2 regions of the Streptomyces dengpaensis genome follow, and region 1 is predicted to be linked to the other one. Evidence: riboswitches for the same ligand, from Rfam matches in the RefSeq annotation. Region 1 holds a riboswitch; the other holds the start of a gene.
The links. A riboswitch is a leader RNA that binds a small molecule or an ion and turns the genes downstream of it on or off. The one in region 1 is predicted to bind glycine.
Positions count from the first base shown of each region.

Region 2: it holds a riboswitch for glycine, as region 1 does, so the genes downstream of both, gcvP (aminomethyl-transferring glycine dehydrogenase) here and gcvT (glycine cleavage system aminomethyltransferase GcvT) in region 1, are expected to answer to the same signal.

Region 1 covers NZ_CP026652.1:2,640,900-2,645,105, reverse strand. The annotation lists gene gcvH (glycine cleavage system protein GcvH) at 1-254, opposite strand, end outside; gene gcvT (glycine cleavage system aminomethyltransferase GcvT) at 444-1,562, opposite strand; glycine riboswitch at 1,597-1,709, opposite strand; glycine riboswitch at 1,710-1,810, opposite strand; gene C4B68_RS11860 (AAA family ATPase) at 1,988-2,665, shown strand; gene C4B68_RS11855 (enhanced serine sensitivity protein SseB) at 2,779-3,546, shown strand; gene C4B68_RS11850 (enhanced serine sensitivity protein SseB C-terminal domain-containing protein) at 3,796-4,206, shown strand, end outside.
Region 2 covers NZ_CP026652.1:7,457,537-7,461,742, reverse strand. The annotation lists gene gcvP (aminomethyl-transferring glycine dehydrogenase) at 1-2,434, opposite strand, end outside; glycine riboswitch at 2,612-2,707, opposite strand; gene C4B68_RS34715 (PRC-barrel domain-containing protein) at 2,822-3,193, shown strand; gene C4B68_RS34710 (DNA polymerase IV) at 3,310-4,206, opposite strand, start outside.

The DNA.
Region 1 (4,206 bases):
ACCACGTCCTCGTTGATCTCGGTCACCTCGCCCGTGACCGGGGCGTACAGGTCGCTCACCGACTTGGTCGACTCCAGCTCACCGCAGGACTCGCCCGCGGTCACCGTGTCACCGACCTCCGGAAGCTGGGCGTAGACGACATCGCCGAGCGCGTTGGCCGCGAACTCGGTGATGCCGACCGTCGAGACGCCGTCCTCGGCGACCGACAGCCACTCGTGCTCCTTGCTGTAGCGCAGCTGCTGGGGGTTGCTCATGGCCTGAATTCTCCTGTACGCGGTGGAGTGGTGATGAACGGGCGGTCTTGGGATACGAGACCCGGCGCGGCGATCTACGTCACGTCGACTCGCCTGTACGGCGTGAGCCGTGTCTGCTTCCGATGCTTGTGGACGTGCCCGCCTCGTGCACCGGCGGACGTGTCTGCTTCGGGCGCTTGCCGGAGGTGTCTACTTCTGGCGCTTGTAGAAGGGCAGCGCCACGACCTCGTACGGCTCGTGGCTGCCCCGGATGTCCACACCGACCCCGGCCGTGCCCGGCGCGGCGTGCGCGGCGTCGACGTACGCCATCGCGATCGGCTTGCCCAGCGTCGGGGAGGGCGCGCCGGAGGTGACCTCGCCGATCACCGTGCCGCCGGCGACGACGGCGTACCCGGCGCGCGGGACGCGACGGCCCTCGGCGACCAGGCCGACGAGGACGCGCGGAGGGTTCTCCTGAGCGCGGGAAGCGGCCTCCCGCAGGGCCTCGCGCCCCACGAAATCGCCCTCCTTCTCGAACTTCACGACCCGCCCGAGCCCCGCGTCGAAGGGCGTGAGGGACGTCGAGAGTTCGTGCCCGTACAGCGGCATGCCCGCCTCCAGGCGCAGCGTGTCGCGGCAGGACAGACCGCAGGGGACGAGCCCGGCCGGGGCGCCCGCCTCGGTCAGCGCCTGCCACAGCTTCTCGGCGTCGGAGGGGGACACGAACAGCTCGAAGCCGTCCTCGCCGGTGTAGCCCGTGCGGGCGATGAGGGCCGGGACGCCCGCGACCGTGCCGGGCAGACCCGCGTAGTACTTGAGGCCGTCCAGGTCGGCGTCGGTGAGCGACTTGAGGATGCCGGGGGACTCGGGGCCCTGCACCGCGATCAGCGCGTACGCGTCACGGTCGTCGCGGACCTCGGCGTCGAAACCGGCCGCGCGCTCGGTCAGCGCGTCGAGGACGACCTGGGCGTTGGACGCGTTGGCGACGACCATGTACTCGGTCTCGGCCAGCCGGTACACGATCAGGTCGTCGAGGATGCCGCCGTCCGCCCGGCAGATCATGGTGTAGCGGGCGCGGCCGACGCCGACGGAGGCGATGTTGCCGACCAGCGCGTAGTTCAGGAGCTCGGCCGCCTGATGGCCGGTGACCGTGATCTCGCCCATGTGCGAGAGGTCGAAGAGACCGGCCTTCGTACGGACGGCGAGGTGCTCGTCGCGCTCGGAGCCGTACCGCAGGGGCATGTCCCAGCCCGCGAAGTCGGTCATGGTCGCGCCGAGCGAGCGATGCAGGGCATCGAGCGCGGTGTGACGGGGTGCGTTGCTGCTCATCGGTGGTGCTCCCAAGGCATGACGGCGAGGTCGTTCCTCCCCATCTGTCATCGGAACCTGAGAGGTTCGTCACGACCCCGGCAAACGGTGGTCCTGACTTGCACCTTGGGTGGAGCCACCGGTCAGCGGCCCGCTTTTCAGATGTGCCTCGCCCGCGCGGTAACGGTGCCTGAGAGATTCAAGGGAGGGACTTGCTCCTTCGGCGCCCGGGTACGCGTACGTCCCCGGAACTCTCCCGCGCGGATTCAAGCGGCCGGTATGCAGTTGGCGGGCACATCATTGCACGCATCCGTCCGGCGCGGCAGGGGCACCCTCGGGGACCTGTAACCGGCCTGTGGCAGTCCACGTACCGAAACGAGAAGCGAAGGTCATTACCTTCTCTTTACACTCAACGGGGATGGGACTCCACACCCAAGGGGAGGACGATCACGGTGAACAGGACCACGGCGTACGCGACGACCTCGGGCATCGCGCTGCCCAAGCCGCCCGGCGCCGCCCGCGCCCGGGAGGCGTGCGGACCGCTGCCGACGGCTGTCGTCCGCGACCTCCGAGCCCGCGCGGGACGCAGCCCGCACGGGCTCCACTTCGGCGCGTCGGACCTCGTCGTGGTCACCGGGCTGCCCGGCAGCGGCAAGTCGACGCTGATGCGCCGGGCCGTCACGGGCGCGCGCATCGACTCGCAGGACACCCGCGACCGCTGGGACGGCCGGATGGTCCACTGGCTGCCGTACGCGGTCTACCGCCCCCTCGTCCGTCTCGCGCACTACGCGGGGCTGCGCCGCGCGCTGCGCTCCGGCGCCGGAGTCGTCGTGCACGACTGCGGTACGCAGGCCTGGGTGCGCCGCTGGCTCGCCCGCGAGGCCCGGCGCCGGGGCGGCGCGCTGCACCTGCTGCTGCTCGACGTCCCGCCCCGCACCGCCTTGGAGGGCCAGCGCGAGCGCGGCCGGGGCGTCTCGCGGTACGCGTTCGCGCGCCACCGCGGCGCGGTCGCACGGCTGCTGCGCTCCGTCGAGCGGGGCGACCTGCCAGAGGGCTGCGGCTCGGCGGTCCTCATCGACCGCGACGCGGCGGACGTGCTGCGCCGGATCGACTTCGGCGGCTGAGCGGTCGTACGAGACCGGCTTGGCCGTCGTGCGAGCTCAGCCCCGCCGCGCCGGTCTCGTGAGCCCATTAACCTTGCGAGCCGGAACAGCGGTTCGGAGCAGGCGGTAGAGAGATGGACTTCCCGGCACAGGCGCACCCCCATCCGCACGGCGGATGGCCCGGCAACGAGCTGGAGGAGGTGCTGTCCGCGTCCCTCGGCGTGCCCTCCGCCGGTGGCCGCATCGTCGAGGTCCTCGGCCGCAGCTTCGTCTGGGTGCCCCTGCCGAACGGCGGCGGTCCGCAGAGCGGCCCGCTCGACCTGCCCATGCTGGAGATCGAGGGCCAGGCGTACGTTCCCGTCTTCAGCTCCGAGGAACAGTTCCGCCAGGTCGTCGGCGGCCACATGTCGTACACGATCGCGCCCGCCGTCGAGTTCGCCCGCGGTCTGCCTCCGCAGGTGGGCATCGCGGTCAACCCGGACGGCGTGGTCGGCGTCCCGCTGCCGCCGCCCGCCGTGGCCGAGCTGTGCCGCGCCGGGCGGACCCCGCTGGACGGGCCCGCGAGCGGCGGCCGGGTGCGGCTGTTCGAGCCCGACTGGCAGGACGACCCGGTGGACTTCCTGTCCGCGGCCTCGGCCGAGTTCGCCGAGACCGGCGTCGTGGTGACCGCCCGCCGCTGCCTGGCCAGCATCGAGGGCGGCGACCCCGTCATGTTCATCGGCGTCGAACTCTCCCTGTGGGAGGGCGATGCCCGTACCCTCCCGCTCGACGCGCTCGGCCGCGCGCTCGGCCGGGTCCCGGTCGACCGCCCCGTGAACCTGGTCCTCCTCGACGTGGCCCAGGATCCGGTGGGCGAGTGGATGCGCGCCAAGGTGCGGCCCTTCTACCAGCAGGGCCACTGAGCTCGGCCGACAGGGCTGCTGAGCCCGTGCCCGAAGGGGGGCGCGGGGTGGTGACAGCGTGCGGCTCCGCCGCGTGGGCGCGACCGGCCACGAACACGACGCACGCGCGCAACAGCGGTAAGCCCACGAGCTCTTGGGCGCTGCTGTGGGCAGAGCCACCTAAGCTGGTTTCATATCCGGGGTCCAGGTTTCACGAAGGGGCGGTTAAAAGTGAGCGCAGGCACGGCCGCGGCCGGGCAGGTCGAGCACATGCTCCGCCAGGTGACGCCGGGGCGTTACGACGCCTATGAGGCGCTCCTGCGCGCGCTCGCGACCCCGTCGTCCGGCCAGGTCTGGATGCTGCTCTGGCACGGCCAGGCCGGCGCCCCGGACGCCCAGTACGGGAACATGGAGGTGGACGGCTTCGGCTACGCGCCCTGCGTCACCTCCGCCCAGGAACTGTCGGCCAGCGGCTGGAACCGCTCGTACGAGGTCGTCGACGGCCTCGACGTCGCCCGCACCCTGTACCCCGACCACTTCGGCCTGTGGCTCAATCCGCACGCCCCGGGCGGCGGTGTCGGCATCCCGTGGCTGGATCTGCGCCGCATCGCGACGGGCCTGGAGCGCCAGCCCGCGGGCCCGCTCCGGCTCTCCGAACCGGGCATCGCGATCCCGCAGTTC
Region 2 (4,206 bases), 4.8 Mb from region 1:
CGAGCCCGCCCGGACCGGTGTAGAGCACCGGGTAGTGCGGCTCCAGGCGCTTGGCGATGTAGTTGGCGGAGAGCACCGCCACCTGCGTGGCCCGCTTGAGGCCCTCGCCGCCCATGAGGCGGACGTACGCCCACGAGATCGGCAGGATGCCCGCGGAGCCCCACGGAGCGGCCGAGATCGGGCCGACACCGGTCTCCGGACCGGCCGCGGGCTGCAGCGGGTGGTTCGGCAGGTACGGCGCCAGGTGCGCGCGCACACCGACCGGGCCGACACCCGGACCGCCACCGCCGTGCGGGATGCAGAAGGTCTTGTGCAGATTGAGGTGCGAGACGTCACCGCCGAAGTGGCCCGGTTTGGCGAGCCCCACCAGGGCGTTGAGGTTGGCGCCGTCGACATAGACCTGGCCGCCCGCCTCGTGCACCTGCGCGCAGATGTCGGCGACATGCTCCTCGAACACACCGTGCGTCGAGGGGTACGTGATCATCAGCACCGCCAGCTCGTCGCGGTACTGCTCGATCTTGGCGCGCAGGTCCTCGACGTCGATCTCGCCGTCGTCCGCCGTCTTCACGACGACGACCTTCATACCGGCCATCACGGCGCTCGCGGCGTTCGTGCCGTGCGCGGAGGACGGGATGAGGCAGACGGTGCGCTGCTCGTCGCCGTTGGCACGGTGGTAGCCGCGTACGGCCAGCAGACCGGCCAGCTCGCCCTGCGAACCGGCGTTGGGCTGCAGCGACACCTTGTCGTATCCGGTGACCTCGGCAAGCCGCTCCTCCAGTTCCTGGATGAGCGTGAGGTAGCCCTGCGCCTGCTCGGCGGGCGCGAAGGGGTGCAGCTGGCCGAACTCGGGCCAGGTGACCGGCTCCATCTCCGTGGTGGCGTTGAGCTTCATCGTGCAGGAGCCCAGCGGGATCATGCCGCGGTCCAGCGCGTAGTCGCGGTCGGAGAGCCTGCGCAGGTAGCGCAGCATGGCGGTCTCGGACCGGTGCTGGTGGAAGACCGGGTGCGTGAGGTAGTCGTCGGTGCGCAGCAGCGCGCCCGGCAGCGTGTCGGCCGCCGTCGCGTCCAGCGCCTCGACATCGCCCTCGACACCGAACGCGGACCACACGGCGCCCACTTGCCTGCGCGTGGTGGTCTCGTCGCAGGAGATCGACACGTGATCGGCGTCCATGAGGTGGACGTTGACACCCTGGTCGCGCGCCTCCGCGACGAGCTCGGCGGCGCGGCCCGGGACCCGTACGGTCAGCGTGTCGAAGTACGCGCCGTGCACGACCTCGACCCCGCCCGCCGTCAGACCCGCGGCGAGGATCGTGGCGTAGCGGTGGGTCCGGCGGGCGATGGTCCTCAGACCCTCGGGACCGTGGTAGACGGCGTACATGCCGGCCATCACGGCGAGCAGCACCTGCGCCGTACAGATGTTGCTCGTCGCCTTCTCGCGACGGATGTGCTGCTCACGCGTCTGCAGGGCGAGGCGGTACGCCTTGTGCCCGTCCGCGTCCACGGACACCCCGACCAGCCGGCCCGGCAGGCTGCGCGCGAACTTCTCGCGCACCGCCATGTATCCGGCGTGCGGCCCGCCGAAGCCCATCGGCACACCGAAGCGCTGCGTCGTACCGACCGCGATGTCGGCGCCGAGGTCTCCGGGCGAGGTGAGCAGGGTCAGGGCGAGCAGGTCGGCGGCGACGGTGACGACCGCACCGAGCTCGTGCGCCTGCTCGATGACCGGCTTGAGGTCGCGTACGGCACCGGAGGCGCCCGGGTACTGGATCAGTACGCCGTTGATCTCGCGCTCGGCGATCTCGGCCGGGATGCCCTCGCTGAGGTCGGCGACGACGACCTCGACGCCGGTCGGCTCGGCCCGGGTCTCGATGACGGCGACGGTCTGCGGCAGCGCGTCCGCGTCGACCAGGAACAGGCCCTTCTTGTTCTTGCCCATGCGCCGGGACAGCGCCATGGCCTCGGCGGCGGCCGTGCCCTCGTCGAGCAGCGAGGCGCCGGAGGTCGGCAGCCCGGTCAGCTCGGCGACCATGGTCTGGAAGTTGAGCAGCGCCTCGAGGCGGCCCTGCGAGATCTCCGGCTGGTAGGGGGTGTACGCGGTATACCAGGCCGGGTTCTCCATGACGTTGCGCAGGATCACCGGCGGCGTGAACGTGCCGTAGTAACCGAGGCCGATCATCGAGTCGAGCACCTGGTTGCGGTCCGCGAGGGAGCGCAGTTCGGCCAGGACCTCGGCCTCGGTGCGGGCGCCCGGCAGCTTCAGCGCCTCGGCGTTCTTGATGACGTCCGGCACCGCGGTGGCCGTCAGCTCGTCGAGCGAGCCGTACCCGACCTGCGCGAGCATCTTGGCCCGTGCCTCGGAGTCGGGCCCGATGTGGCGCTGCTCGAAGGGGATTCCCTGTTCGAGCTCGGAGAGCGGAATGCGATGGGCGGTCATTGCGGAGGCCTCCTGGTCTGACGCGACCTTCGAGGGGCACCCCGGCACGGGTACCCCGACGGCCTCCCCCTCTGTCATCTCAACCTGAGAGCTTCACCGGTCCGTTGGCTGACGACCGGTTTTCACCGTCGGTGAGGGCGGAAGCCGTCGAGCAACCGCCCTGCTTTCCAGAGTGACCTCGTCCGTGCGGTACGTGAGCCTGAGAGATTCCGGGGAGGATTTGCTCCTTCGGCGCCTCCGGTGAAGTCTGGAGGACTCTCCCGCACGGGGTCAGCAGCCGCCTGCCAGCCTACCAGCGAGGACTGGACCCGAGCCTTCGAGTGGCCGCCTTCCTCAATGTGCTCTTTTGTAGTGCTTACGGATGAGTTGCGACCAAGTGGAGGGCCCGTGCAGACCGACATCGATCCGCGCAACCTGATAGGCCGCAAGGCGTTCGACCGTCATGGCACCAAGATCGGCACGATCGACGAGGTCTACCTCGACGACGCGACCGGGGTCCCGGAGTGGGCGGCCATACGTACCGGCCTGTTCAGCAGGGACGCCTTCGTGCCCCTGGAGCCGAGCGAACTCGTCGAGGGCGCCCTGCGCATCCCCTTCGACCGTTCCCTGATCAAGGACGCCCCTGACTTCGGCGTCGGGCGCCACCTCTCCCCCGAGCAGGAACTCCAGCTCTACCACCACTACGGTCTCGACGTGACGCCCCCTCCGCCGCTGCCGGACCGCGATTTCGGCCACTTGGCGGGCACGGACGACGCCTGACGCGTGCCGCGTGGGGGGGGGCGGGGCCGTGACATTCCGAGACTCCGTCGCGCAGGCGCGAGCAACCACGAACGACCCACGGTGGCGGACCCGTCTCAGCTGCCACGGCGCAGGGCTCATGCCCTCTCAGGCACGCCGGCGGTCACACCCTCCGCACTCCCCGGTCTTCGTGGCACCAACGGCAACGGATCCGCCGGCTCCAACGCCGGGTCATCCGTACGGAATGTACGCACCCGCCCGGGCTCGGAGTAGGGCGTCTCGAACCGCACCGTGACCCGGCCGAGGCCGCTGCCCTGCACCCACCCGTGCCCGTACTCGGAGTGCCGCACGTCGTGCCCGGCAGGCCACCGCCGCTCGGCGGGCGGCACGTGCTCCACGACGGACTCCTCCGACACCTCCTCCGCCGCCGCGTGCTCCTGCGCCGCGGGCTCCGCGGCAGCGGCCCGCGCCTGTGCGAAGAGGTCCTCCTGCGTGTAGTCGGCCAGCCCCGAGACGCCGACCCCCAGCAGTCGTACGCCACCGGTCGTGTCCACCGCCTCCAGAAGCCGCGCGGCCGCCTCCCGTACGACCGCGGGGTCGTCCGTGGGCCCCCGCAGCGTCTCGGACCGGGTCAGCGTCGAGAAGTCGTACCTGCGCACCTTCAGGACGATGGTCCGCCCCGACAGCCCGGCCCCGCGCAGCCGGTGCACGCACCGGTCGGCGAGCCGCTGCACCTCCAGGCCGACCCGCACCCGGTCGTGGATGTCCACGTCGTACGTGTCCTCGACCGACACCGATTTGGCCTCCCGCTCGGCCACCACGGGACGGTCGTCGTGCGCCAGCGCCATCGCGTACAGCGCGTGCCCGTGGGCCTTCCCCAGCAGCCGTACGAGCTCGTCCTCGCCCGCCTCGGCGAGCTCCTCGACGGTGGTGATCCCGGCCCTCCGCAGATGGTCCCCGGTCGCGGGTCCCACGCCTGGCAACGTCCGCACCGACATCGGTCCCAGCAGGGCGCGCTCGGTCCCCGGCTGTAT